DNA from 3 places in the Pararhizobium sp. IMCC3301 genome. Region 3 is predicted to be linked to each of the others. Evidence: predicted binding sites of a transcription regulator. Region 3 holds the regulator's gene; each other region holds the start of a gene.
The links. The regulator PhoB, encoded in region 3, activates phosphate uptake and scavenging genes when phosphate is short. The targets are predictions, from matches to a motif close to TGTCATNNANCTGTCAT.
Positions count from the first base shown of each region.

Region 1: RAL88_RS16235 (glycerophosphodiester phosphodiesterase) is a predicted target of PhoB. The motif match lies at 5,993-6,009, and genes of this name have one in related genera.
Region 2: RAL88_RS10165 (1-acyl-sn-glycerol-3-phosphate acyltransferase) is a predicted target of PhoB. The motif match lies at 7,060-7,076, and genes of this name have one in related genera.

Region 1 is NZ_CP132336.1:3,354,329-3,364,383, forward strand. Features, by position in the region: gene RAL88_RS16205 (ABC transporter permease) at 1-833, shown strand, start outside; gene RAL88_RS16210 (ABC transporter permease subunit) at 846-1,664, opposite strand; gene ugpC (sn-glycerol-3-phosphate ABC transporter ATP-binding protein UgpC) at 1,717-2,793, opposite strand; gene RAL88_RS16220 (ABC transporter permease subunit) at 2,793-3,647, opposite strand; gene RAL88_RS16225 (ABC transporter permease subunit) at 3,660-4,538, opposite strand; gene RAL88_RS16230 (extracellular solute-binding protein) at 4,616-5,926, opposite strand; gene RAL88_RS16235 (glycerophosphodiester phosphodiesterase) at 6,201-7,184, shown strand; gene RAL88_RS16240 (low molecular weight phosphatase family protein) at 7,226-7,717, opposite strand; gene RAL88_RS16245 (UPF0262 family protein) at 7,759-8,334, opposite strand; gene hisD (histidinol dehydrogenase) at 8,351-9,643, opposite strand; gene RAL88_RS16255 (DUF2948 family protein) at 9,680-10,055, opposite strand, start outside.
Region 2 is NZ_CP132336.1:2,095,749-2,105,803, forward strand. Features, by position in the region: gene RAL88_RS10135 (2-oxoglutarate dehydrogenase E1 component) at 1-1,413, opposite strand, end outside; gene sucD (succinate--CoA ligase subunit alpha) at 1,546-2,466, opposite strand; gene sucC (ADP-forming succinate--CoA ligase subunit beta) at 2,467-3,666, opposite strand; gene mdh (malate dehydrogenase) at 3,703-4,665, opposite strand; gene zapE (cell division protein ZapE) at 4,874-6,028, opposite strand; gene RAL88_RS10160 (protease inhibitor Inh/omp19 family protein) at 6,056-6,775, opposite strand; gene RAL88_RS10165 (1-acyl-sn-glycerol-3-phosphate acyltransferase) at 7,211-8,131, shown strand; gene RAL88_RS10170 (hypothetical protein) at 8,168-8,782, opposite strand; gene RAL88_RS10175 (succinate dehydrogenase iron-sulfur subunit) at 8,798-9,574, opposite strand; gene sdhA (succinate dehydrogenase flavoprotein subunit) at 9,605-10,055, opposite strand, start outside.
Region 3 is NZ_CP132336.1:3,065,421-3,075,475, forward strand. Features, by position in the region: gene RAL88_RS14790 (ATP-binding protein) at 1-288, shown strand, start outside; gene pstB (phosphate ABC transporter ATP-binding protein PstB) at 664-1,461, shown strand; gene phoU (phosphate signaling complex protein PhoU) at 1,482-2,192, shown strand; gene phoB (phosphate regulon transcriptional regulator PhoB) at 2,237-2,935, shown strand; gene RAL88_RS14810 (substrate-binding domain-containing protein) at 3,177-4,214, shown strand; gene pstC (phosphate ABC transporter permease subunit PstC) at 4,287-5,663, shown strand; gene pstA (phosphate ABC transporter permease PstA) at 5,673-6,974, shown strand; gene RAL88_RS14825 (NAD(P)-dependent oxidoreductase) at 7,075-7,890, shown strand; gene RAL88_RS14830 (CoA transferase subunit B) at 7,917-8,543, opposite strand; gene RAL88_RS14835 (CoA transferase subunit A) at 8,555-9,250, opposite strand; gene RAL88_RS14840 (hypothetical protein) at 9,341-9,472, opposite strand; gene RAL88_RS14845 (hypothetical protein) at 9,794-10,055, shown strand, end outside.

The sequences.
Region 1 (10,055 bases), 290 kb from region 3:
TGCTGGCTGTGGTCGCCAGTTCCATGACGCTGGTCATGGTGATGAATGATTTCGATCTGTCGGTCGGCTCGATGGCAAGTCTTGCCGGGGTTGTCGCCGCCGTTCTGTTTTCCCTCGGCTTTCCGATTGCTGTCGGTGTGGGTGCCGCACTTCTGGTTGGTGTGCTGGGCGGTCTGTTCAATGGTGTGCTGGTGTCGATTTTCGGCATTCTGCCATTTGTCGCCACACTTGGCACTCTGACCATGTTCAGTGGCATGGCGTTTCTCACCAGCGGCGGCAAAACCATTTTCGGACGCGATATTCCGTCGGCATTTTCCGGCTTTGCGCGCAGCGGTATCCAGCTCGATACGGTTGGTTTGGCCGGCCTGAAACTGCCCTATCTCAGCGTGCTCGCTGTGGTGGTGCTGCTGGTGGTCTGGTTCATCCTCGAGCAGACCACTTTCGGCCGCCGGCTGTATGCCATTGGCGGCAATTCCGAAGCGGCGCGTCTGGCCGGGCTGAAGGTCAGAACCCTGCGGCTTGTCGCCTTTGCCATGACCGGTTTTGGCGCAGCCATTGCCGGGCTGATGTATGCCAGCCGTGTCGCCTCAGCCAATCCCACTCAGGGCAGCGGCCTGATGCTCGACGCCATTGCCGCAGTGTTTCTGGGCATGACCATGAGCGAGGAGGGCGAGCCACGGGTTCTTTACTCGATTATCGGTGTTCTCATTCTGGGAATTCTCGATAATGGCCTGACGCAGATGAGTGTCGATTCATATATTCGCGAAATTCTTGTCGGTGCGATCATCGTTTCCGCAGTGGCGTTTTCCAGCATTACCAAACAGGCCAGATAGTCATGAACCGATCTATTTATCAGTCAGTGCCAGAGAGTTGAAAAACCATCTCTGAAAGATCAACAGCAGGAAAAACGGCGGGATGATGGTGATCATCACAAGCGCCATGCCTGATCCCGACGACTGGCCGATCAATTGAATGCCACGCACCAGCGTATAAAGACTGTCATCGGTACTGATCATCACCGGCCACAAATACTGGTTCCAGCCGATCATGAAGGCGATGACGAAGATCGCTCCGGTCCTCGGCCACGACAGCGGTATGACAATATCGCGCAGAAACTTTACCGGGCCAGCGCCATCCAGCATGGCAGCTTCCAGCAATTCCTCCGGAAGCGTTCGAAAAAACTGCCGGTAGAAAAACGTTCCAAGTGCCGCTGCCAGAACTGGCAGAATAAGCCCGGTATGGCTGTTGATCAGCCCCAGATCGGAAGTCACCTGAAACGTGTTGATGAACCTACCTTCCAGAGGAAACAGCAGCGTCGTCAGGATCAGCCAGAAAATCCCGTTTGCCCAAGGCAGGCGGAAAAACACGATGGCGTAGGCGCTCAGCAATGAGAACAGGGTTGTCAGAGCGGCAACACCCACCCCGACAATCATGGAATTCTTCAGCATCGCAAGCGGCGTAACCTCGTCGCTGAAGCCGGCTTCAAAATTGAGGATGCTCAAATAGTTGCGCTGAAAATAAGCCCCCCAGCTCAATTGCAGACCATCGATTTGAAGCGTCGCCGTGCTGTGGCTGGAAGAAAAGAAAAACACAGCAATCGGTGTGATGAGAAACACCACCCCCAGGACAAGAATGCCATGATTGATGATAGCTCTGAGCGTCACCAGGCCGCCGCTGAATGAAACGCAATAATACGTGACGAGGGAACTTTTGCCGTCAAATGATCCGCGCGCCAGAGTCTTTTTCGAACACCATTGCCCGCGTCGTGTCGAAATGCAGTTTCAGACTGCTGTCGATATCGGGAAGCGTTTCGTGATCGGTTTTCAGGCAAATTTCGGTCTCATCGCCATCAGTAGCAGCTGCGCCTTGCAACACGCCATAGATCAGATTGTCTGCACCGTGCTGCTCGACAAGATCGACCCGCATCTCCAGTCGAGACGTGCCGTCCTGGTGCAGCGCGTCGGGCCGGATCGCCAGCATCAGATCGGTGTTTTCCGGCAGGTTTTCAAATCCGGCCAGTGAAATGCTGCCACTGACCAGCTTGCCGCCCTCAAAACGCGCCGGGATCAGATTGACCTGCGGCGACCCGATAAAGGATGCGACGAACAATGTTGCCGGATTGTTATAAAGTTCGATCGGCGCGCCCATCTGCTCAATGCGGCCATCATTGATCACAGCAAGCCGGTCGGCAAGGGTCATGGCCTCGGTCTGGTCATGGGTCACATAGACGCTGGTCACGCCCATGCGCCGTTGCAGCCGCTTGATCTCGATGCGCATCTGGACACGCAATTTCGCGTCAAGATTGGACAGGGGCTCGTCGAACAGAAACACTTTGGGTTCGCGCACAATGGCCCGGCCCATCGCAACCCGCTGGCGCTGGCCGCCGGAAAGCTGGTGGGGCTGGCGGTCGAGATAATCATCGATGCGCAGCATCTGCGCCGCATCCACGACTTTCTGATGGATTTCGCTCTTCGGCAGGCCCCGGTTTTTCAGGCCATAGGACATGTTTCCCCGCACCGTCATATGCGGATAGAGGGCGTAATTCTGGAAAACCATCGCAACATCGCGTTCCGCCGGCGTGACCTCATTGATGACGCGCCCATCAATACTGATTTCGCCTTCGGTGATGGATTCCAGGCCGGCAACCATCCGCAACAGCGTGGATTTTCCGCAGCCTGACGGGCCGACAAAGACGATAAATTCGCCATCATCAATTTTCATATCAACGCCGCGCACGGCCTCAGCTCCGTTCGGGTAGACTTTTTTGACCCCGGAAAGTTCAACGCCAGCCATTATTTTTCACTCTCCACAAGGCCCTTCACGAACCAATTTTGAAATACAAGTACAACCAGCACCGGCGGCAGGGTCGCCAGGATGGTCAGTGCAAACGCTTTTTGATATTGCGGCAGCTCACCGCCTTCGGCGAGTATCTGGTAAATCTGCTTGATGCCGATCACCAGAGTGTAATTTTCTTCCTTCGTGGTCATCATCAGTGGCCACAGATACTGGTTCCAGCCCACCACAAACATGATGATCAGAATCGCCGCAATCATGGTTTTTGAAATCGGCACCAGAATATCGATAAAGAACCGCCATGGCGTCGCCCCGTCAAGCCGCGCTGCCTCGAGTATTTCTTCCGGTACGGATTTGAAGAACTGGCGGAAAAAGAAAGTGCCGGTAGCGGAAGCGATCAGCGGAATGATGAGACCTGCCTGTGTATCCAGCAGACCCATGCCGGACACCACTTCATAGGAGGGAATAATGCGCACTTCCAATGGCAGCAACAGGGTCATGAAAATGACCCAGAACAATGGCACCGCAAGCCGGAAGCGGAAATAGACAATCGCATAGGCCGCCAGCATCGAAATGATAACCTTGCCGACGGCAAATCCAACGCCCAGGATCATGCTGTTCTTCAGCATCGTTGTGCCGAGCACCGATTTCATCACGCCGCCTTCGACGAACAGCACTTCGTAATAGGTTTCAAAGAAATTGCCGCCCGGCCACAATTGCAGGCCGTTGCGCAGAATTGTTTCTGGCGAATGGGTGGAAGTGGAAAACGCCACCCAGACCGGCAGGCTCATGAACAGCACACCGACAATAAGAATTGCGTGGGTGGAGATCAGACGCCAATTGATGTTGCTCATATCTGCGTCCCCCTAATAATGCACTTTGCGCTCGATGAAGCGGAACTGGATCACGGTCAGCGCCAGCACAATGAGCATCAGAACGACGGATTGTGCCGACGAACCGCCAAGATCCGCGCCGCGGAAACCATCCTGGAACACCTTGAACACCAGTGTGTTGGTGGCGCCGCCAGGAGCGCCGCGCGTTGTGGTGTCGATAATGCCGAACGTCTCGAAAAAGGCATACGTGATGTTGATCACCATCAGGAAGAAAGTTGTCGGTGCCAGCAATGGAAAGGTGATTGTCCAGAAGCGCCGCGTCGGACTGCGGCAATCCATGGTCGCGGCTTCGGATACAGATTTCGGAATGCCCTGCAATCCGGACAGGAAAAAGATGAAATTGACGCTAACCTGTTTCCAGACCGCAATCAGCACAACGACAAATCCTGCATCAAAAGCATCCAGCTTGTGATCGAAATCCCAGCCGATTGCGTTGAAAAACTTGTAGAGATCCCCGATCAGGGGATGAAACATCAAATTGCCCATCAGGCCCGCTACCGGCGGGGCTATGGCATAGGCCCACATCAAAGTGGTCTTGTAAGTGCGGGCGCCGCGAATGACTTCATTGGCCTTGACGGCGAGCAGCAGCGCTATGGCAAGCGAGAGGAACGTCACCAGCGCGGAAAATACCACGGTAAACCCGGCCGCCTGGAGCCAGGAGCCGCTGAGGATCGTATCTTTGTAATTCTTGAACCAGACGAATTGGGTCTGCAGGCCGAAGGCGTCTTCCAGCAGAAACGACTGATAGATGGCCTGAGCTGCAGGCCAGAGAAAAAACACAGAAATGATCAGGATTTGCGGCGTGATGAACAGATACGGAATCGCACTGTGTTCAAATTGAACGCGCTTCATTTACAGCTCCCCGGAGATGATGCCTGCCCTAGATCAGGCCGGCAGGTGGCGGGCTCAGCCCGCCACCCTTATTCAGCTCAATTATATGTCGCGTTGAAACGCTCAAGAAGCGCGTTGGATTCTTCTTCCATGGCCGCGAAGGCTTCGTCAACACTGGCATTGCCTGAGAAGATGTTGTCGAAGTTCTTGTACATCACGTCACGGATTTGCACATAGTAGCCAAGGCGGTAGCCTTTGGTCCACTCGCCGCCAGGCTGGCTCAACTGCAGAATGCCGATTTCAGCATCCGGTGTGGAGTCATAATAACCCTCACTCTTGGCCAACTCATATGCAGCTGTGGTGATCGGCACATAACCGGTTTCCTTGTGCCAGAACACCTGGTTTTCCGGCAGTGTCAAAAAGGCGAAGAAATCAGCGACGCCCTTATATTCTTCATCGGTCTTGCCGGCCATCGCGAACAGCGCGGCTCCGCCGATAAATGTGCCTTTGGGTTCGTCGATGATGCTCTTCCAATAGGGCAGGAAGGACGTGCCGAACTCAAAATCGGTGGATAGTTTCAGGCCACCGAATGAGCCGGACGATCCGAGCCACATGGCAACTTTTTTCTGTACGAACGCGTCCTGATTATCACCCCAGGCGCGGCCGTAGAAACCGTAATAGCCCGCATCGAGCCACTCTTTCATCTTCGTCCAGTGCATTTTTAGCTGGTCATTATTGTAGAGCAGCTTCACATCGGTAGTGTCATAACCATTATTGGCAGTTGCCATCTGGATGTTGTGACGGCTGTGAAAGTTTTCCGCCATGATCCACGGGCTGTGGCTCTGGGCAAGAGCGGTATAACCGGCTTCTTTCAGCTTCGGTGCCATCGCCTCGAATTCTTCCCAGGTCGCCGGTGGATTTTCGATGCCGGCCTTGGCGAAAGCCTCTTTGTTATAATACAGCAGCGGTGTTGAGGAATTGAACGGCAGTCCGATCATTTTGCCATCCGAATCCGCATAGAAATAACGCACCCCGGTAATATAATCCTCGATGTTGAAGCCGTCGCCATATTTTGTCATCAGATCTTCAACCGCAATGGTTGCGCCCTTGGCGTTGATGATTGTGGCAGCGCCGGCATCAAAGATCTGAATGATGTTCGGCTGTTGCTTGGCACGGAAAGCGGCGATGCCGGCTGTCATCGTATCCTCATAGCCACCCTTATAGGTGGGAATGAGATTGTATTCGCTTTGGCTGGCATTGTAGTTTTCAGCAATTTCGTTGACGACTTCGCCCAGGCGTCCGCCCATGGCATGCCACCATTGAATGTCAGTGGGCACCGACCACGCCGCTCCGGACATTAGTGTTGAAGCGCCGAAAACACCGGCAACCAGCATAGATTTCAAGTTCATAATTCTCTCCCTTTTTGGGTGATGGAAGCGTACGGCCCCGTAAGATCATGGTTCCGTGACACTGACATGACACCCTTATGACAGACTGTTGTTTGAATTTGCCTGCTGGGGGAAGTGTATTCCTGTTTTTGTCTTTTATGCAAACCCCCTGAGGCGGCTAACAAAATTCTCCCCGTCTATTTGTCCGAACAGAGCCCCGCCGCACCGGGTTTTCGCTTGCCCAAAGCCGCACTTCGTGTCTGGATTGAACGGATTCATATGGAGAGTTTTTGAAATGCTGTTTCGCCTTGCAACGATCTGGTTCTGCAGTGTGCTGTATGTATCCGGGGCATCTGCCTTTGAATTGCAGGGCCATCGCGGTGCCCGTGGGCTGATGCCGGAAAATACCCTGCCGGCTTTTGCCATGGCCTTGTCCATTGGCGTATCCACCCTGGAGCTTGATCTGGCGGTGACGGCGGATAAAAGTGTTGTGGTGTCGCATAACCCGGCGCTGGACCCGGATATGACGCGCAATGCCGCTGGTGTGTGGATTGAAAAACAGCTTCTCATCAACAGCCTCAACTTCGAGGAGCTTCAGACATTTGACGTCGGGCGGATCAGACCCGGATCGCGGGCGGCCTCGCGTTTTCCCGAGCAGCAGGGGGTTGATGGCACATCAATGCCTTCGCTGGAAGATGTGTTTGATCTGGTCGAACGTGCCGGCAACAACTCTGTTCGCTTCAACATTGAAACCAAAATCAGTCCTCTTGAACCGCAGGATACGGTGGATGCGGGAACATTTGCCGCTCTGGTTCTGGCGCTCGTCAAAGCGCGCGGGCTGGAAGACCGTGTCAGTATACAATCATTCGACTGGCGCACTTTGCAGGCGGTTCAGACCGAAGCGCCTGAACTGGAAACGGTCTATCTGACGGCACAGCAGGACTGGCTCGACAATGTGCAATCCACAGCCGGAAAAGCCTCGCCCTGGACGGCGGAATTTAATCTCGATGACTACAGCGGCAATTTGCCGCAAATGGTCAAGGCTGCCGGAGGCGATGTCTGGTCACCGTTTTTCGGCAATGTCAGCCCCGCGCTGGTCAAGCAGGCACAGGCTCTGGGCCTGAAAGTGATTCCCTGGACAGTCAATGATGCGGCGATGATGGAAACGCTGATTGAGGCGGGCGTTGATGGTCTCATCACCGATTTTCCGGACCGGTTGCGGGCGGTGATGCAGGCCAGGGGCATGGCATTACCCCCGGCAACACCGGTTGAGCCCTGATTGCGCCCCTTCTGATCGCCCCATCTTATTTCACCTGAGCGTCAGTCTGCGCTGCGCGGCTGCCAGGCAAAGCGCTTCTTGATCCGCAGGGTCAATTCATCGCGCAATCCGCGATAGGCATCGAGGATCTGTGATCGCGAACCGGTGGCCAGCGAAGGGTCAAATGTCGGCCAGTATTCCACGTCGATTGCATGAGAACGCGTCAGTTCAAGCGCCGCGTGATGCGCTTCCGGTGCCAGGGTGATAATCAGATCGAAATTGGTGTCCTCAAGCTCCTCAAAGGAACGCGGCACATGGCGGCTGATATCGACGCCGATCTCGTCCATCACGGTACGGGCAAACGGGTCGGGTACGCCCGGACGCACGCCCGCCGAACGGGTGTAAATCTGGTTTGGAAACAGCTGCCGGGTCAGGGCAGCGGCAATCGGCGAGCGAATCACATTGATGCGGCATGCAAACAGCACTGCACCGGGCCGCACACCGACGGTTTTGTCGGAACTGGAACGCTCGCCGGAAGGCGCATCGTCAACCAACGCTAGATCGCTTCATCGTTCAATGTAATCATGAAACGCCTCTAGCCTTTCCAGTGCAGAACACAGACCAGCGTAAACAGGCGTCTGGCTGTGCCAAAATCCATTTCGATCTTTCCCGACAGCCGGTCCTGCAGCAATTGGGAACCTTCATTGTGCAATCCGCGCCGGCCCATATCAATAGCCTCGATCTGACTCGGCGTTGCCGTTTTGATCGCTGCATAATAGCTGTCGCAGATCATGTAGTAATCCTTGACGATTTTGCGGAACGGCGTCAGCGACAGGATATGGGTCGCAAGTGGCGCACTGTTGGCAAACAGGATTTCAAACACCAGCCGGGCTTCCTGAAGCGAGAGATTCAACCGGTAAGGCCCGTGGAAATCAGCCATCCCATTGTCTGATTGCGGCAGCGGCTGGAAACAATTCTCTTCCACCAGATCATAAATCGCAATGGCGCGCTCATGTTCGATCTCGCTGGAAGCACGGCCGATGGTGCTTTCATCCAGGATAATGGCACACAGCCGTTCAGAGGAACTGTCCGGTGCGCCAGACCTGGTGCCAGAACCGGTATCAGAACTGGCCCCTTTATCGGCCCCTTTATCAGGATCAGTTTCAGCCATTGCCGCGCCCCCAGCGCTACAGGTTCAGCCGGATGGCAATCGAGCGCCCGTGCGCCTCAAGCCCTTCCACATCTGCCAGCGCCATCGCAGCAGGGCCGAGCGCGCGCAGATTATCCGCAGTGCAGCGCAGAATGGATGTGCGCTTCATAAAGTCCAGCACCGACAATCCCGAAGAAAACCGGGCCGAGCGCGCGGTCGGCAGGACATGGTTTGAACCACCAACATAATCGCCGATGGCTTCCGGCGTGTGATGCCCCAGAAACACCGCTCCGGCATGGCTGACCCGGTCGAAAAGCGCATCGGGATCGGCAACGCATAATTCCAGATGCTCTGCGGCAATTGCATCAATCAGCGCGGCGGCCTGCATCACATCGGCAACGCGGATAATGGCCCCGAAATCACGCCAGCTTGGCCCGGCAATGGCGACGCGGGGCAGGGATTTCAATTGCGCCTCCACCGCCTGTTCCACGGCAATTGCCAACTCTTCGCTGTCAGTGATGAGAATTGACTGCGCGGCTGCATCATGTTCCGCCTGAGCCAGCAGATCAGCCGCAACCCAGGCCGGATTGGCGGTCTTGTCGGCCACCACCAGAATTTCCGAAGGTCCGGCAATCATGTCGATGCCGACCGTGCCGAAGACCTGACGCTTGGCGGCCGCTACATAGGCATTGCCGGGTCCGACAATTTTGGCAACCGGCGCGATTGTCGCAGTTCCGTAGGCGAGAGCCGCAACGGCCTGCGCGCCGCCAATGCGGTAAATTTCCGTGACACCGGCAAGGCGGGCCGCCACCAGCACCAGAGGGTTGAGCACGCCATCGGGGGTTGGCACCACCATGGCAATGCGCTCAACACCGGCAACACGTGCCGGCACTGCATTCATCAAAACCGAACTGGGGTAATTGGCGGTGCCGCCCGGCACATAGAGGCCGACGGCGGAGATGGCCGACCAGCGATAGCCCAGTTCAACGCCCAGCGCATCGCTGTAACGCTGGTTTTCAGGCAGTTGTTTCTGGTGATGTGAGGTGATGCGGTCATGGGCGAGGGTCAGGGCCGCCAGCGTATCGGCATCGACAGCGTCGACCGCCTGCTGAATTTCGTCCGCTGAAATCTGCAGCGTCGCTGGTGTCAGGGCAACACGATCGAATTTTTCCGTCAGTTCCAGCACTGCGGCATCGCCGCGCCGCCGGACATCCCCGACAATGCCGCGCACCGCCGCATCGACATCTTCTGAGACTTCCCGCTTTGCAGCCAGCAAGGTCTTGAATTCCGACGAGAAATCCGGATCAGACTGGGACAGGCGGTATACCAAGGCGAATTTCCTTACAACACCAGACGGCTGTACCTCTCAACTGAGCGGATGCCGGGGCCGGTTTCTTGTTTCCCATGCCGCGTCCAGATCGGCAAGCCGCACTTCGACACATTTCACATCCAGCCGGATCGAATGCCCCTCGGCGAGCAGCAGTTCAATCTGCCCGGAAACATCATCTTCGCCCGCAACAAATTCCATCGACAGCAGATCAAACACCGTGTCGCGAGCAGCTTCATCAAGGCCCTTTGTCTGCACCTTTGTGACCTGCTCAAAATGCAGCACCGCGTTATGGCGTTCATAGGTTTTACGGCCCAGCAGCCCGGACACGCCGCTGCGTTGGTTCGCCTGTTCCCAGGCAAACCGGTTGAGCGAAATCAGCACCCGCTTTTCTGCAGCAAGCCAGGTGACATCG
Region 2 (10,055 bases), 970 kb from region 3:
ATAGACAACCGCTTCCGGATCATCGCCATTGACGTGGAAAATAGGCGCTTCGATCATCTTCGCCACATCGGAAGGATAGGGCGAAGACCGCGACAGCCGCGGATCGGTGGTAAAGCCGATCTGATTGTTGATGATAAAATGCACCGAGCCACCGGTGCGGTGGCCTTTCAACCCGGACAATCCGAAACATTCCGCAATCACACCCTGACCGGCAAAGGCCGCATCGCCATGCAGCAGCAAAGGCAGCACGGCAGACCGGTCACCATCATACACGGTATCCTGCTTGGCGCGCGACTTGCCCAGCACCACAGGATCGACGATTTCCAGATGCGAGGGGTTGGCGGTCAGCGACAGATGCACATTATTGTCATCGAATTCCCGGTCGGAAGATGCGCCCAGATGATATTTTACATCGCCCGAGCCCTCGACATCTTCGGGGGTGAAGGAGCCACCCTTGAATTCATGAAAAATAGCCCGGTGCGGCTTAGCCATCACCTGGGCCAGCACATTCAACCGGCCGCGATGGGCCATGCCCAGCACAATTTCTTTGACGCCCAGCTGGCCGCCGCGCTTGATGATCTGTTCCAGCGCCGGAACAAGCGATTCTCCACCATCCAGACCAAAGCGTTTTGTACCGGTATATTTAACGTCAATGAATTTCTCAAAGCCCTCGGCTTCGACAAGTTTGTTGAAGATCGCCTTCTTGCCTTCAGGCGTAAACGATACCTGCTTGTCCGGACCTTCGATACGCGCCTGAATCCAGCCCTTTTCCTCAGGATCGGAAATATGCATGAATTCCACAGCCATGGTCGAACAATAGGTTCGGCGCAGAATTTGCAGCATTTCGGGAATCGTGGCGAATTCCAGCCCGAGCACATGATCGAGGAAAATCTTGCGGTCATAATCCGCTTCACTGAAACCGTAAGAGGAGGGATGCAGCTCCTCATGATCCTTTTCCTCGGCAAGGCCCAGCGGATCCAGATCGGCATGCAGGTGGCCGCGCATCCGGTAAGCCCGGATCATCATGATCGCGCGCACTGAATCCCGGGTTGCGCTGTGGACTTGGGCATCGGACAGATCGACCCCATTTTTGCTCGCCCGTTCGGAGATTTTCCCGCCGACAGCTTTCGTCACCGTTTCCGGCGGCACTTCACCCCAGTCGCTGTCGAGCGCCGAGACCCATTCTCCATTGGCCCTGACCGGCCAGTCGGCCCGTTTCCATGAAGCGCCGCGGGCGTTGGCTTCAATGTCCTGAGGCGCATCATTCAGCTTGGCGAAAAACTCGTTCCACTGCGCGTCAACCGAACCGGGATCAGCCTGATAGCGGGCATACATTTCATCAATATATGTGGCGTTGCCACCATACAGAAATGACGTTCCGGCAAAAATTTCGTTCGCCTCTTCACGAGCCATTTTCACATTTCGCGGAAAGCTTTCGCCTCCGTGCCTTTTCCTCTTTAATCGTAAATTCCACTGTGTTCTTTTGCCGCCGCACCGTCAACAGCACGGCGACCCAAGATTGTGTGACCAGGCCTCATGCAAGGATCATCCGTTAAGCAATTCAACCAGCGTTTTGCCAAGTTTGGCAGGCGATGGCGAGACACGGATGCCGGCCTCTTCCAGCGCCGCGATCTTGTCTTCAGCGCCGCCCTTGCCGCCGGAAATCACAGCGCCTGCGTGGCCCATGGTGCGACCCGGAGGCGCAGTCCGCCCGGCAATAAATCCGACTGTCGGTTTTGACCGTCCCTTTTTGGCTTCATCAGCCAGGAACCGCGCCGCGTCTTCTTCAGCCGATCCGCCAATTTCGCCGATCATGATAATTGATCGAGTTTCATCATCGGCAAGGAACATCTCCAGGATATCAATGAATTCCGTACCCTTCACCGGATCGCCGCCAATTCCCACTGCGGTGGTCTGGCCAAGGCCCTCATTGGTGGTCTGGAACACAGCTTCATAAGTCAGTGTTCCGGACCGCGAGACGATCCCGACATTGCCTTTCTTGAAGATGTTGCCCGGCATGATGCCGATCTTGCATTCGTCAGGGGTCATGACGCCGGGGCAGTTCGGCCCCAGCAGCCGCGAATTGGAACCTGCCAGCCGTGCCTTGACCTTCACCATATCAATCACCGGTATGCCTTCTGTAATACAGGTGATGAACGGAATATCGGCATCAATGGCCTCAATGATGGCCGCTGCCGCGCCTGCTGGCGGCACATAAATCACCGATGCATCAGCGCCGGTTGCCTGTTTGGCTTCAGCGACAGTCGCAAAAATCGGCAGCTCTTTACCGGCGGCAGGTCCAGCGCCCTCGCCGGCGGTCCAGCGCTGACCACCCTTTTTGGGATGAACGCCACCAACCATCTGGGTGCCGTGATAGGCCAGAGCCTGTTCGGTGTGGAAGGTGCCGGTCTTGCCGGTCATGCCCTGAACGATGATCTTGGTATTCTTGTCGACCAGAATGGACATTTACGCGCCCTCCTTCACTGCTTTGACGATCTTCTGTGCTGCATCATCCAGATCGTCTGCCGCAATGACATTGAGGCCGGATTGATTGATGATCTGCTTGCCGCGCTGCACATTGGTGCCTTCCAGCCGCACCACCAGGGGGACCTGCAGACCGACATCCTTGACCGCAGTGACAACACCTTCAGCAATCACGTCGCAGCGCATGATGCCGCCGAAGATATTCACCAGGATACCCTTCACATTGGGATCGGCAGTGATGATCTTGAAAGCGGCGGTGACCTTCTCCGTGGTCGCGCCGCCACCAACGTCAAGGAAGTTGGCAGGCTCAGAGCCATAGAGTTTGATGATGTCCATGGTTGCCATCGCCAGACCCGCACCATTGACCATGCAGCCAATATCGCCTTCCAGCGCGACATAGGCCAGATCATATTTCGAGGCTTCGATTTCCTTTTCGTCCTCTTCGCTGGTGTCGCGCAGAGCCATCACATCATCGTGGCGGAACAGCGCATTGCCATCGAACGACATTTTCGCATCCAGCACCCGCAGCCGGCCATCTTTCATGACGATCAGCGGGTTGATCTCCAGAAGGCTCATATCCTTCTCGACAAAGGCGGTATAGAGAATTGGAAACAGCGAATGGCCATCTTTACGGGCTGCACTGTCAAGTTTCAGCGCATCGCAGATTCTGTCGGCCACTGCGGCGCTCACGCCTTCGTCAAAATCCACATCTATCGTATGAATTTTTTCCGGCGTATCCTCGGCAACGGCTTCAATATCCATTCCGCCTTCCGTAGACGCAACAAAGGAAATCTTGCCGGTCTCGCGATTCACCAGAAGTGACAGATATAATTCCCGCTCAATGTCGGCACCATCTTCGATATACAGCCTGTTGACCAGCTTGCCGGCAGGACCGGTCTGTTTCGTCACCAGCGTATTACCCAGCATTTCCCTGGCATTGGCCACCACATCCTCCAGCGAAAAGGCCAGACGCACACCACCTTTCGCATCGGGGCCGAGTTCCTTGAACTTGCCCTTGCCTCGACCACCGGCGTGAATCTGTGACTTAACCACCCAGAGCGGGCCGCCCAGTTGTCTGGCAGCTGCTTCTGCTTCATCCGCAGAAAAAATCGGCACGCCACCGGAAATCGGTGCACCATATTCTTTCAACAGCGCCTTGGCCTGATATTCATGGATATTCATGGATTACTCTTCCTTCATTATGCTCGGAACCAGCAACTATTTCAGAGCGGGCGCAATCTTCTTGCAGGCTTCAACAAGCCCCTTGACCGAGGCAACCGACTTGTCGAATTCCCCCTGTTCGGACTTGTTCAGATCGATTTCGACAATGCGCTCGATACCGTCCGCACCGATGACTGCCGGAACACCGACATACATATTCTTGACACCGTATTCCCCATTCAGCGCCGCCGCACATGGCAGCACGCGTTTCTTGTCTTTGAGGTAACTTTCCGCCATGGAAATCGCTGATGCTGCGGGAGCGTAAAATGCCGAGCCGGTTTTCAGCAGCGCCACAATCTCGGCACCGCCATCGCGTGTCCGCTGCACAATCTCGTTCAGTTGCTTTTTCTCCAGCCAGCCCATCTTCACCAGATCGGGCAGCGGAATGCCGGCAACTGTCGTATAGCGTGTCAGTGGCACCATCGAATCACCATGCCCGCCCAGCACAAAGGCTGTGACATCCTCCACAGAGACATTCATGGCTTCAGCGAGGAAGTAGCGGAAGCGAGAGGAATCCAGAACACCGGCCATTCCCACCACTTTATTCTTCGGCAGTCCGGAGAATTTCTGCAATGCCCAGACCATCGCATCAAGCGGGTTGGTGATGCAGATAACAAAGGCTTTGGGCGCGTATTTCTTGATGCCCGCACCGACCTGCTCCATCACTTTGAGATTGATTTCCAGCAGGTCATCCCGGCTCATTCCCGGCTTGCGCGGCACACCTGCCGTTACAATAACCACATCTGCACCGGCAATATCCGCATAGGACTGGGTTCCAGACAGATGCGAGTCAAATCCGTCCACCGGAGAGGATTGCGCAATGTCCAGAGCCTTGCCCTCGGGCGTACCCTGGGCGATGTCGAACATCACCACATCGCCCAGCTCTTTCAAGCCGATGAGATGCGCCAGTGTTCCACCGATTTGTCCGGAGCCGATAAGTGCGATTTTATTGCGTGCCATTTGAATCTTCCCTTTACGTAAGATAGAGATAATCGATTGCGCGATCAGAGAGTTAGCAATTCTGCGTCGGGCTTTGCCTAACCCAACTCTCACCAAAGAACAAGTCGTGCAACCGCCAATTGCCGCCAATTTTGGCGCTTAATGACTGGCTGGCTTTCAGCAGCCGTTGCACACGCTCGGTTGACGTATACGTCAACATGAAATCATCTCAGGCGGCTGCAGAATCCGCTACCAGTCCATGAGGCTCGGCCAGATAATCTGCCGATTGCATTTCAATCAAACGCGACACGGTACGGTCAAAGGCGAATAATTCATTGCCCGAATTTGCGCTGTACAGCCGGTCCGGCGCAGCCGCTGCAGATGCCAGCAGCTTGACCCGGTAATTATACAGAGCATCGATCAGATTGATGAATCGTCTTGCCGGATTGGCCGATTCCCGGGACAGGCGGGGAATGTCATCCAGAATGACGGTGTGGTAGCGCTGCGCAATGGCCAGATAGTCTGCCGCACTGAGCGGCTTGTTGCACAATTCGTCAAACGATGCGCGCGCCACGCCCTGTGCGGTGTGCGGGATCACGACATGCCGCCCCTTCATTTCAATTTTTGCTGGCTCGCCCGCTGCCTTGCTGCCGGTTAGCTCTGCCCATGCCCGGTCCAGTCCGGCGCGGGCCGCAGCGTCAAGCGGAGTGAAATAGGTCTGTGCCCGGCTTAGTTTTTCAAGGCGGAAATCTGTCCGCGCAACCAGTTCGACCACATCAACATGGCGCTTCAGCAATTTGATGAAAGGCAGAAACAGCTCTCTGTTCAGACCATCAGGATACAGCGCGTCCGGTTCCACATTTGACGTGGCAACCAGCGTCACTCCGTTTTCGAAAAATCGGTCGAACAGCCGGCCCAGAATCATCGCGTCGGCAATATCCACCACATAAAATTCATCGAAACACAGCAGTTTCATATTTTCCGATATGGCATCCGCGACTGGCGGAATCGGATCCCCGTTCCTTGTCTTATCCTGCTTGATGCGGCGGCGCTGTTCGTGGATCCGCTCATGCACATCCGCCATAAACGCATGAAAATGAAATCGCTTTTTCTGCCGCAGCGGAGATTCTTCGAAAAACAGGTCCATCAGCATTGTCTTGCCACGACCGACCCCGCCCCAGATGTAAAGCCCGGGGGGCGAAGTTTTCGGTGCCGATTTGGCAAACAGCCAACCCAGCGCGCTTTTCTTAGAAGCCAGTTCCTGTTTCTTCAGCGCCTCGTTCAACGCTGTAAATCGTTCAATCAGCAGTATCTGCGCCGGATCACGCTCAATGCTTCCGGCTTCGACAAGCCGCTGATAACGCGTTTGAATGGCTTGCGACATGAGCGGGCCGGAAACTGCTGTTACAGGTTAACGGCTGACGGACACCTGAGCGCCGCTATTAGTCTGGCCGGAAAAGCGGTTTCCGCCTGCCGACACCAGAGAGGCGACCTGTGTCCCGGTCGCGCCGACCAGGACAACCCGATTATTTTCCAGATCCCACGCCGTGATATTTGATAATTCCGTCGAGGAGCAGCCTTTTGTGGTCGCTCGATAACCGCCGGTCCACGTCGTCAGCGTCATGAACAATTGGCAATTATCCGATGCGGCTGCCAACTGCCACGCGCCCAGCATATCTGCCCGGCTCAACTGCACGCTGGAGGCTGCTGGTTGTACCGGCTGTGTCAACGGTGCGGCAGACTGAACCGTATGATCGGCTGTCGGCGTCTGCAGTTGCGCGGACGCAGAGTTGGTCGCTTCTCCGGCATCGAACGGTTCAGGACTCGGCTGGGCCATCATCGGCGCCTGCGCATTTGGATCGAATGCCTGTCCCGAGTTCATGCTATCAGAGGAGGCAAGCGGCGGAAGTTCACCGGTTTGAACCCGTCCCTTTGACGCCCCTGAAAACGGATTGGGCAGGCGCGTCTGACAGGCCGCAAGCAGAAAGGTGGCTGCCAGAACGACAAGACCGCTTCGCACAGCGGCACTCTTCACGAATCCCGGGCCGGTAAACAAGGCCCGTTTGTTTCCGGTATTAGCGGAGCACCTGGCGGATTTGACAGTCGCAGCTTCCAAATTCTGTCCGGACATTATACTTCCTCTGTGACCCAAACTCGTAGATATTTTTCGGAGTCGGTGAACCAGCCCCGTCTTTAGACCTGATATGCTGAATGTTTTATTGACGCCATGGCTGAAAAAATCAATGGCCAATGCAAACAACAGGTAAAGGCCTTAAGTATGGCTCGTGTTGGAATTGTGGCAGATTCGGGGGCTTTCGGCAGGTTTTGTCTTTGTCGCGCCATTTGCTGGCGGCACGAAGCTGAACATTCGGCCAGCTCAGTTGTTTTGTTAAAGCCTTGAACACGTCGAACGATTGTCATAAATCTTTGATAGCTAGCGGAACAGCAACCTGCAGCATGAATTGAATGGCTGTCAGGCATTTTCACAGCGGAATCGAAAGCTGGGGAAAGGGTCGTAGCCAAATGCAGGCCGGACTATGGACTGTAACAAGGACAGGGGGTCGCCATGGCTCTTTACGCTCAAACCTCATCTGAACAACAGGTGTCTGAAGCGCGTCTGGCCTATTCGCGCGCTGCGGTAGAACGGCATGACCATATTGTCGATGTGCTGATAGCCGAGCGCGCCATCGGGCTTGCCTCGCACTTGTCCTGGCCGCTGATCCGCCCGTTACTTTACCGATTGCTGGGCTATAAGCGCGCTGTCGCGATGGCTGATTGTGTGGCCGACAAATCTGGCGCTGATGCAATGGCACTTGTCACAAAGATGCTGAATCTCGAGCTGGATCTGTCCGGCCTTGACCGCATTCCCCGGACCGGTCCCTTCATTCTGGCCGCCAATCATCCCACCGGAATTGCAGATGGTGTCGCGGTTCACGCGCTGGTCGAGGCCGTTCGGTCCGACATTGCGATTTTTACAAACCGCGATGCGGCGCGGGTCAACCCGCGCTTTGACGAAGTGCTGATCCCTGTAGAATGGCGCGAAGAACACAAAAGCCGTGAAAAAACCAAGGAAACCCTGGTCCGTACGGCGGAAGCCTTCGAAGACGGCAAAGCCGTGGTGATGTTCCCCTCAGGACGCATCGCCTATTGGGCGCAGAACCAGTTGAATGAGCGCCCCTGGCAGGCGACGCTTGTGACCCTGGCGAAGCGATACAAAGTTCCGATCATTCCAGTCCATGTCAGCAGCCGCAATTCCGGGCTGTTCTACCTCTTTAGCCGATTGTCGAACGAGTTGAGAGACATGACCGTATTCTATGAGCTTCTCAACAAATCGGGCACCTGTTTCGGATTGACTGTTGGCCAACCGATCAGCCACGAACTTCTGACCGGCGATGCCTCCGAACTGGCAGCCGAATTACAGTTTCATACTGTATCAACACTGGCAGACGATAAGAATGCGGTATTTCGCGGCAGCGCATCGTCCTGACGCGCGCCGAATGGTACCATCCGGCTGTCCAATGCATCAGACAATATTCCAGAAGACGTACCCAAACCAGGCGTAGAACACCACCCAGATGAACAGGGCCAGCCGCATCAACCCGACGCGGCGCAGGCGGGTATACAATAAATACCGCAGCGCGCCGGACACGGCCACAATTGCGATAAAACGAGACAGCCGCGCAATCGCTGCCGGTTGCAGAAACGCCTGCAGCGGTGCAATGCTGGCCTCATAGGCAGTGGCGGCGAAAATCTTGAACGGGACACCGGTGAAACCGCCGAAAAACAGCGCGCTCAACGGCTCATCAGCCATATCGACCGAGACGGTCCGCAGCAGTTCTTCGGAGATTCCGGGAACAGTCAGGATAAATGTCCGGACGGTTTCCGGATTCACCCGTGCCCATTCATACAGTACAATACCGCCGAGCAGGGCACCGATCAAAGCCGCCAGAGTGGGAACCATCGCCCGCAACACACCGAACCGCATCACAGCAAGGCTGATCAGCACATCCACCATGATGAAAAACCATACGGCTTCTGCAAACGCCCAGATGAATGCCACCAGTGACCACACCAGCAGCCAGCTCCATGTCAGCGCATCTCTGGGAGACAGGGGACGGATCAAAGGCATCCCGATCATAGCCGATCCAAAGTCTTACACGCGCCTCTCGACCATCAGCTTCTTGATTTCAGCAATTGCCTTGGCCGGGTTGAGACCCTTCGGGCAAGCCTGCGCGCAATTCAAAATGGTGTGACAGCGATACAGTCTGAAGGGATCTTCCAGATCGTCCAGCCGCGCGCCGGTTGCCTCATCGCGGCTGTCAATCAACCAGCGATAGGACTGCAGCAGAACGGCAGGGCCAAGATAGCGGTCGCCATTCCACCAGTAACTCGGGCACGAAGTGGAACAGCAGGCGCACAGAATGCACTCATACAGCCCGTCCAGCTTTTCCCGGTCGCCCTTGCTCTGCTTCCATTCTTTTTCCGGCGTTGGAGTCGTGGTCTGCAACCAGGGTTCAATCGAGCGGTGCTGGGCGTAGAAATGTGTCAGATCCGGCACCAGATCCTTGACCACCGGCAGATGCGGCAGCGGATAGATTTTCACATCGCCATTGATCTCATCCATGCCTTTGGTGCAGGCCAGCGTATTGGTGCCATCAATATTCATCGCACAGGAACCGCAGATCCCTTCGCGGCACGAGCGCCGGAAAGTCAGGGTCGGATCGATCTTGCTCTTGATCCAGATCAGCGCATCCAGAACCATCGGCCCACAATCATTCATATCGACATGATAGGTGTCGACCTGCGGATTGCCGTCACCATCCGGGTTCCATCGGTAAATCCGGAATTCGCGCAGATTGCTGCCTTGCGGCTTCTCCCAGGTTTTACCCTGTTTGATCTGGGAATTTTTAGGCAGTGTCAGTTGAACCATGGTTGAAAGGCTCTCTCTGCTGAAACGAAATTAATAGACGCGCTTTTTCGGGGCGATCTTTTCCTGTGATATTTCATCGGACAATGGATCGACATGAACCGGCCGGGAATCCAGTGTCACCTTGCCATCCTCGGAAATCCAGGACAGCGTATGCTTGCGCCAGTTCGTGTCATCGCGGTCAGGAAAGTCCTCGCGGGCATGGGCACCGCGGCTTTCGGTCCGCGCTTCTGCAGAAAACACCGTGGCAATCGCGTTCACCATCAAATTCTCGTATTCAATGGTTTCGACAAGATCCGTATTCCAGATCATCGACCGGTCGGTCACACTGATATCGTCCCGTGCACTCCAGATGTCCGAAATGCGTTCACAACCGCTCTGCAAAGTTTCGGCGGTGCGGAAAACCGCGGCATCTTCCTGCATCGCCTTTTGCATCTTCAGGCGCAGATCCGCAGTTCTGCTGCTGCCATCGGCAAAACGCAGT
Region 3 (10,055 bases):
AGGGGACCTGCCACAACCATCCGCGATTTCGGCCCCGGTATTGCGTCCGAACATGTGCCGCGTCTGACAGAACGATTCTATCGCGCCGATGTGGAGACCAGCCGGCAAAAACAGGGCACCGGACTTGGACTTGCCATCGTCAAGCATATCCTGAACCGTCATAGCGCCACCCTTCACATAAAAACCGAAGCCGGCAAGGGCGCGGCCTTCACAGTGCAGTTTCCCCGCCGGACAGCGTCAGCGGCGGCTGAAAAAATGGCCAAAAGCGATGGCATTTCGGAAAACTGATATTTTTCAAGGGTATGGATTGTCATCTAATTGATACAAAAATGCCATAGAAGCATCACTGCGTCTGGCTAGATTGCTGGGCGGCAGGTGGCAGTTGTCCGATCATTATGCACGGACCGCCACTGTCCTGCGTAATTCTTGTTTTCAGAGCCTGGCTGACACGAGCCTGGCCGGGTCGCTGGCAAGTCCTTGGCAGATTACTGGCTGGCTGATTACTGGATGGCAGGTCACTTGAATGAATATAATAGGCGCTGTTGCTCTATACCCGGCAAGCCCGCATCTTTGAGCACGTCCGGTAACCTGTTAAGCCGGTAGCCTGTTAAGCCGGTAACCCGTTAAGAAGGAACCTTGGACATGGAGACTTCTGTGCAAACCATGAGCAGCAAAAATGAAAGCGCCGCTTTGACCAATGCGCCGCGGGTCAAGATGAAGGGTGAGAAGGTCAACGTGTTCTACGGTGAAAAGCAGGCGCTTTTCGACGTTGATCTGGAAATTCCGGAGCATCGGGTCACATCATTGATCGGACCGTCAGGCTGCGGCAAATCCACATTTTTGCGCTGCCTCAATCGCATGAATGACACCATCGATATCTGCCGGGTGAAGGGCGATATCACGCTTGATGGCAAGGATATTTACGATTCCGCCGTGGACGTGGTTGAACTGCGCGCACGGGTCGGCATGGTTTTCCAGAAACCGAATCCGTTTCCAAAATCCATCTTTGAAAATGTCGCTTATGGCCCGAAGATTCACGGGCTTGCAAGCAGCAAGGAGGAGTTGGAGGCAATGGTGGTCGAAAGCCTGCAAAAGGCAGGCCTGTTTGAAGAGGTGAAGGACCGTCTTGACGAACCGGGAACCGGCCTCTCCGGCGGCCAGCAACAGCGCCTGTGCATTGCGCGCGCCATTGCTGTCAGTCCCGAAGTCATCCTGATGGACGAACCCTGTTCCGCACTCGATCCCATTGCCACGGCCAAAGTGGAAGAGCTGATTGATGAATTGCGTAATAATTACACGATTGTCATCGTTACTCACTCCATGCAACAGGCCGCAAGGGTGTCTCAACGGACCGCGTTTTTCCATCTTGGCAATCTGGTTGAAGAAGGTGTGACCGACGATATCTTCACCAATCCAGGGGACAAGCGGACCCAGGATTACATCACTGGCCGGTTCGGGTAACACTGGGTAAGGACGCTAAAATGGCTGATCATACAGTTACAGCATATGATGAGGAACTGCAGGCACTGGCAAAATATATTGCCGAGATGGGTGGGATTGCAGAGAGCATGATCGTGGATGCGTTGCAGGCATTGCTGCGCGCTGATCCTGTTCTCGCCCGCAAAGTCATCACAGATGACAAGGACCTCGACAATCTGCAGCGCAAGGTCGAGGATGACGCAATCCGCACCATCGCCAAACGCCAGCCAATGGCATCCGATTTGCGCGAAATTATTGCATCCCTGCGCATTTCCAATGATCTGGAGCGTTGCGGAGACCTGGCCAAGAATATCGCCAAACGCGCCATCGCAATCGAGGGCGTTGTTCAGCCTTCAAAACTCATTCACGGCATTGAACATATGGCGGAACTGGCCCAGGCCCAGTTGACAAAAGTTCTGGATGCCTATGTCGCCAGAGATGTCGGCAAAGCGGAAATGGTGTGGCAGAACGATAGCGAAATCGATGCCATGTATACCTCGCTGTTCCGCGAATTGCTGACTTACATGATGGAAGATCCGCGCAATATCTCATATTGCACCCATCTGCTGTTCTGCGCCAAAAATGTCGAGCGGATCGGCGATCACGCCACCAATATTGCAGAGACAGTCATCTATCAGGTTACCGGCGTCCAGTTGGAGGATGAGCGGCCCAAGGGTGACAACAGCGCAATCCACGTGGTGGAGCAGCCATGAAAAAGAACCTGCCGCAACCTGCTTTTGCCTGAGGAGACCCCGCAATGGCTGCCCCAAATATCCTTGTTGTCGAGGACGAAGAATCACTCAGTCTGCTTTTGCGTTACAATCTGGAAAGCGAAGGCTACCAGGTCGACGTGTCTGAACGCGGCGATGATGCCGAACTGAAATTGCGCGAGGCAGTTCCTGATCTGCTGCTTTTGGACTGGATGCTGCCGGGCCTGTCGGGCATTGAATTGTGCCGCCGCCTGCGTGCGCGTGATGAAACACGCAATCTGCCTGTTATCATGTTGACCGCACGCGGCGAGGAAACCGAGCGCATACGCGGATTGTCCACCGGGGCCGATGATTATGTGGTGAAGCCGTTTTCCGTGCCCGAACTGATGGCACGAGTGAAAGCGATGCTGCGCCGCGCCAAGCCGGAAGTGGTCTCACGGCTGCTGCGCACGGGCGATCTGGAGATGGACCGCGAGACCCACCGCGTACATCGCGCGACACGCGAAATCCACCTGGGCCCGACAGAATTCAAATTGCTGGAATTCTTTTTACAAAGCCCCGGCCGCGTCTTTTCGCGCGAGCAGCTTCTGGATGGCGTCTGGGGCCATGATGTCTATGTCGATGAGCGCACCGTCGATGTCCATGTCGGCCGCTTGCGCAAAGCCATCAATAAAGGCCGCGCCAAAGACCCGATCCGAACCGTGCGCGGGGCCGGTTATTCACTGGATGATCAGTTCCGGGACTAGAGCGCGTTCAGGCGCGGCTGATCGTTGCCAGCAAACGCCGCAACCGCAGGCAAAGAGCCGCAAAACACAAGAAGTCGGTGCCCGTTACCGACAACCGGCTGCATCAGGTCAGTCGATTTTATCACACGCGGCCTGGTGTCATAAATCTGTAACAAAACTGTTACATCCATGACACTCGGCAGGAGTACTCGAACAGTCAGGTCGTAGACAGACGATCACTAATGAAACCCAAGGAGTTTCCATGTCCTATCTTAAACTCGCGACTTCTGCCCTGGCTATCACAGCGTTATCCGCGACGTCTGCCATCGCTCGCGACGAAATCCGGATTGTCGGATCGTCCACTGTGTTTCCATACACACAAGCTGTCGCCGAGCAATTCTCCAACAATACCGGCGCGCCTTCGCCGATTGTAGAATCGACCGGCACCGGCGGCGGGATGAAAATATTCTGTGAAGGTGTTGGAGAGGCACACCCTGATATCACTGGTGCCTCCCGCGCCATGAAAGCATCCGAGTATGAATTGTGCCAGTCAAATGGCGTTACGGATATTTCCGAAGCGCTGATCGGCTTCGACGGTTTGTCGCTTGCAATTTCGCGCAGCAATGATTTTGACTGGGATTTGACCCTTGGCGAGATTTATCTGGCGCTGGCCGCTCAGGTTCCCGTTGATGGTAAATGGGCCGATAATCCCTACAAGAAATGGTCTGAAATCAACGCCGATCTGCCGGATACAGAAATCCTCGCCTATGGCCCTCCGCCAACCTCCGGTACACGGGATGCCTTTGTCGAATTGGCAATGCATGCCGGTTGTGAAGAACTGGATTATGTTGCCAATGGTGGTTTCGACGGTGACTGGGTTAAAGAGAACTGCTCGCGCATGCGTACTGACGGACCCTTCATCGAAGCCGGTGAAAATGACAATCTGATCGTACAGCGGCTCGAATCCGATCCCAATGCCGTCGGCATCTTCGGTTATTCATTCCTTTATGAAAACTTCGACCGGTTGAAAGGTGTCAAGATCGAAGGCGTTGAGCCGACCACCGACAGCATTGCCGACAAATCCTATCCGGTATCGCGCCCGCTTTACTTCTACGTGAAGAACGCGCACCGCGGTGTCATCCCCAACCTCAATGAGTTCATCGAAGAATACATGTCTGAAGATGCCCTGGAATCGGGTGGTTACCTGTCCGAGCGTGGCCTGGTGACGCTGGTCGACGACCGTCGCACTGCCCTTCAGGATGCGATTTTGAACGGCAAGCAGATGGATGCCCCTGAATAAGCCAAATTTCCGGCCCTTGCGAAGTCTCGAGCCGGTCGCGGCTCGAGACAGTTTTTTTGAAAGAGTGTAGAGATGACCACATTGGCATTCGCGACCCTTTTCGTCATCAGCCTGTTTGGATACTGGCTTAACCGGCGGGCCGCGCGGGCCATGCGCCGCGACGGCGCGCGACTGCACTCGCTTTCCGGATATCACGGTCTGTTTTCGTTTCTGTCGATCCTGGTGCCCGTCTTCGTCCTGACCATTGTCTGGTTGGCGCTGCAGGGCTCTGTTGTCGACAAAATTGTCATGGGCGGATTGCCAAATGGTGTGCTCAATGGTTTAGGCACGGGGCAGCGTCAGTTGGTTCTGACCGAAATCAGGTCTCTTTCCAGGGGCCAGACATTCGGCACCCCGGAAGAGTGGAAGATTACCGCAGCAGAACAGCTGAACCTGCTTCAGGCCGTTGCATCGATGATGCTGATCGCTATTGTCGCCATTGGCGGGCTGGCTCTGCTGTGGTTCGCCCGGCGCCGGGTCACAGCCACTTTCCGTGCCCGTCAGGGTGTCGAACGGATTGTTTCGGGCCTGATGATTTTCTGCTCGGTCGCCGCGATCTTCACTACGGTTGGCATTGTCGCGTCTCTTGCATTTGAGACCGTCAAATTTCTCCGGCTGGTTCCTTTGACCGAATTTCTGTTCGGTCTGAACTGGGAGCCGCAAATTCCAATCCGAGCGGACCAGGTAGCTGCGGCCGGTGCCTTTGGCTGGATACCGGTTATCGTCGGAACCCTTGTGATCACCGCCGTAGCCCTGATTCTTGCAATCCCGATCGGTCTGTTCTCGGCCATCTATCTGAATGAATTCGCGCCATCCCGTGTGCGCTCGGTGGCAAAGCCATTTCTTGAGATTCTCGCAGGCGTGCCGACGGTTGTGTACGGCTTCTTTGCCATTCTGGTCGTTGCCCCTGCAATCCGCAGCCTGGGTGCATCGCTGGGCATTGGCGTTTCGCCAAATACGGCGCTTGCGGCGGGCAGTGTGATGGGTATCATGCTGGTTCCATTTATCTCATCCTTTGCCGATGATGCCCTGTCCGCCGTGCCGCGCTCCTTGCGTGATGGCGCTCTGGCGCTTGGTGCCACGCGTGCCGAGACCGTACTGAACGTTCTTTTTCCGGCGGCCATTCCCGGCATCGTCGGCGGTATTCTGCTTGCGGTCAGCCGGGCGATCGGCGAGACCATGATCGTGGTCATGGCTGCCGGATTGATCGCAAATCTGACCGCCAATCCGCTCGAAAGCGTCACAACCGTTACGGTCCAGATCGTGACGTTGCTCATCGGTGACACATCCTTCGACAATCCCAAAACGCTGGCCGCCTTCGCACTTGGGATGATGCTGTTCATCGTTACCCTTATCATCAACATTCTCGCGCTTCGGATTGTCCGCAAGTACCGGGAAGCCTATGACTAGAGCTCGTTTATGACCGCCATCACTTCCCAACAGGCCAGCGTCTCGGCAGCCGGCGCAACCGAGGCCATCAGGCGCAGTCTCCCACGGCGCAAGCGCAAGCAGGTCATATTGCAAAGTCTTGGCATTGCCGCGATCAGCATTGCCTTTTTGATGCTTTTCACCCTGATCGCGTCGCTGGTATCCACCGGCCATAAGGCCTTCACGCAAACACATGTCACTCTGGATGTTTTTATTGACCCCGAGGAAGTGCCGGCGGACCGGCTGCCGCGCGGCGGTTTTGATGATGTCCTGGCCGCCTCACTAGCCAGGTCGCTTCCTGGTGTGGCGACCGGTGACAGGGCTGCAATGCGGACAGTCGAGAAGATTTTCTCCAACGGAGCACAATTTAAATTACGCGATATGGTGGTCGCCAATCCGGACCTTATCGGCAAGACCGTTTCGCTGTCAGTCCCGGTGTCTGACCCCTATGACCAGTTGAACAAGGAGTTGATTGACCGGGACACGCCCGAGCAGTTGCGCCGGTTGAAAGATGATCAATTGGCATATTTCGACACACTCGAAAATGCCGGCATGATTTCATCTCCGATCAATACAGGTCTTATTACCAACGCGGACAGCCGCTTTCCGGAACTGGCCGGACTGAAAGGCGCTATTATCGGCTCCTTCTGGGCACTCCTGGTCTGTTTCCTGATCTCGTTCCCGTTGGGAATTGGTGCTGCCCTCTATCTCGAAGAATTTGCCCCCAAGAACCGCATCAGCGACTTTATCGAAGTGAATATCAATAATCTTGCCGCGGTTCCTTCTGTTGTTTTCGGCCTTCTGGCACTCTCCGTTTTTATCGGGTGGTTTGGAATGCCGCGGTCTGTTCCCTTCGTTGGTGGTCTGACCCTGGCTTTGATGACTATGCCGACAATCATCATTGCAACCCGTGCGGCGTTGAAGGCGGTACCACCGTCCATCCGCGAGGCCGCCCTCGGCATCGGGGCATCCAGGCAACAGGTTGTTTTCGGCCATGTGCTTCCGCTGGCCATGCCAGGCATTCTCACCGGCACAATTATCGGGCTGGCACAGGCGCTGGGCGAAACCGCTCCCTTGTTGCTGATCGGCATGAACGCATTCATCACCTCGGCACCATCCACACCCTTCGACAGTGCCACTGCGCTGCCGACACAAATCTTCATCTGGGCCGACAGCCCGGAACGCGGCTTTGTTAGCCGCACATCGGCGGCAATTCTGGTCCTGCTCGTTTTCCTGATCAGCATGAATGCCATTGCCATCTTCCTGCGCAAAAAACTGGAGCGCAAATGGTAACTATGAAAACCGCCCGGGGTGACGGGTTGACAGGCGACCGGGTCTGCGTTCAAGCCTGATTGGTACGGATGGTCGCAGTTGAACTGGCGGGAAAAGCGGTTTGGAGTTATCTGGAATTGGCCTGGCCGGGTGCGGCCGCATGGGTCAGCCGATGTTGGCCGCATTGCGCGATGCCGGTTTTGATGCCGTCGGCTTTGATGTCCGGGCACCGCAAAGCTATGGCGAATTCGCCGCCGCCATGAGCGATGATGTGGCGCGATTTGCCGCTCATCTGAAAATCCTCATCAGTGTGGTTCGCGATATCGAGCAGACGGAAGCTCTTCTGTTTGACACTCAGGCCCTTGCGGCGGCAGCACCGGGGCTGCGCAGCATTATCATCTGCTCCACCCTCTCGCCGCGCTATCTCCAGACCCTCAAGGGCAGGCTGCCCTCGCATATCAATCTGGTCGACGCACCAATGTCAGGTGCATCTATCGCCGCGCGCGAACGGCGTCTGTCCTTCATGATGGGCGGCGAGGAGGCGGACCTGACCGCCTTGCGGCCGCTGTTCGAAGCAATGGGAACCTCATTCCACACAATGGGTCCGTTTGCGGCCGGGATGACAGCCAAAGTTCTGAACAATTTGCTGGCGGTCTCGTCCACGGCGATGACCCGGCTGGTGCTCGATTGGGCCGATGAACTGGGACTGGATGAAAAGTCGCTGCTTGCCCTGATCGACAAAAGCTCCGGCCGGAACTGGTTCGCCAGCGGCTTTGAGGATATTGAATTTGCCCGCGACGGCCATGCGCCGGACAATACAATCGGCATTCTGGAAAAGGACATCAGCAGCGCGCTTGACGCCGCGCCGCGAGGCGCAGACAGCGCCCTGCCGAATGCAGTCATAGAGGCCCTTCGCAAGCTCAAGCCGCGGCTGTAAACCTGGGTGCGCCGCGACTGACGAAATCAGCCGACGATTGTGGCTTCCGTCTTGTCGCGCACATCCTGTTCCGAAACTCCCGCGGCCAGTTCGACGATTTTCAGACCGCCTTCAACCACATCAAATATGCCAAAATTGGTAATGATCCGGTCAACTACAGCCTGTCCGGTGAGGGGCAGGGTGCATTCGGTCAGAAGCTTGGTTTCGCCCCTTTTATTGGTGTGATCCATGACAACAATGACACGCTTCACACCGGCAACGAGATCCATCGCCCCGCCCATGCCCTTGACCAGCTTTCCGGGAATCATCCAATTGGCAAGGTCGCCTTTTTCGGAGACCTCCATCGCGCCCAGAATGGCCATGTCGATTTTTCCGCCCCGGATCATGCCGAAACTGTCAGCGGATGAGAAGTAGCTCGTCCTGTCCAGTTCTGTAATCGTCTGCTTGCCAGCATTGATCAGATCCGGGTCGAGTTCCGCTTCTGTCGGGAACGGGCCCATGCCGAGCATGCCGTTCTCTGATTGCAGCGTTACATCGACGCCGTCGGGAATGTAGTTCGAAACCAGCGTGGGAATGCCGATGCCCAGATTGACATACATTCCATCTTCCAGTTCACGCGCCGCGCAGGCAGCCATTTTATTGCGATCCCACATGGTAACTCTCCTTAAGCCGCACGAACGGTTTTCTGTTCAATCCGTTTTTCATGCTCGCCCGTGATCAGCCGGTGCACGAAAATGCCGGGTGTGTGAATCATGTCCGGATCAAGCGAGCCGACCGGAACAATTTCTTCCACTTCGGCAATGCAGACCTTGCCGCAGGTTGCCGCATTCGGATTGAAATTGCGCGCGGTCTTGCGATAGACCAGATTGCCCTGTTCGTCACCCTTCCAGGCTTTGACAATGGCGATATCGGCCACAATTCCGCGTTCCAGAATATAGCTCTGGCCGTCAAAATCCTTGTGTTCCTTGCCCTCGGCAATCACTGTGCCGACACCTGTCTTGGTATAAAAGCCGGGAATGCCAGCGCCGCCGGCGCGCATCCGCTCGGCCAGTGTGCCTTGAGGGTTGAATTCAAGCTCCAGTTCGCCGGACAGATATTGCTGCATGAAGGTGTCGTTCTCACCCACATAGGAGGAGATCATTTTCTTCACCTGCCGGGTTTGCAGCAGCAGGCCGAGACCGAAATCATCGACGCCGGCATTGTTTGATGCCACGGTCAGGTCTTTGACGCCGGATTCGCGAATTGCCGCTATCAGCAATTCCGGAATGCCGCATAGTCCAAAGCCACCGGCTGCAATGAACATGCCGTCGAATAACAGCCCGTCCAGAGCCTCGTCTGCCGATTTGTAAACTTTCCGCATTATCTGCTCCCAGTTGAATGCCGCACTGCAGCAAGAGATATTCGATTAGCTACACGAGAAACAGGCTTTTCGCAAAGCCTATAATTGCTTTCACTGCGGGCCAATGGCGTCCACATCGCGGCTTATATAATCCCGCACATCCTGAAACGCTGCTTTGACATCCTGCAGCGAACGCAGCCGCCGCATGATCGCCCGGATGCAGGATTTGACCTCATCGCTCATGCTGTGTCTGCGCAACCATTTTCACCATTGAAACATGCGCGCCAGCATCCTTCAATCGTGATGTGGCCGGATCAGACCAGCACTGATTGCCGCTTGGTGTGAAGCAACCATGACGGTCCGAAGACTGTGAAGCCGCCAGTGAAATTAACTGTAAGCGTTGTAAATTTACCAAATGCAAACAGTTTCGTGTAAGTAAAAGGCATGTATATCTCATCATCTTCACCCTCGGGACTGTTGTTCGACCATGTTCGGGCGCTTCTCTCTCGTGACAGCCTGCGTTCATGGGGCAGACTGGTTACACAGTCTCCGCCGGCATTGAAGATGCTAATTGGATTGCTGCTGATCGATTCTGTGTTCATCGGAATTTTCGTCTATTACGGCATCCAGCAGGTGATCAGTGATAATCCCGCCAAGTTTCCCCAGTTCTGGAGCCTTGCGGCAGATTACAGTCTCCCGGAATTTTTCGGCTATGCGAAATTGGCCGTCATTGCTGCGCTGTTATTCATGGCATTCAAGCGCACAAGACAGTCCATATTGTGCAGCTGGTCGATCATTTTTGTTGTGCTGCTTGCCGATGATTCCC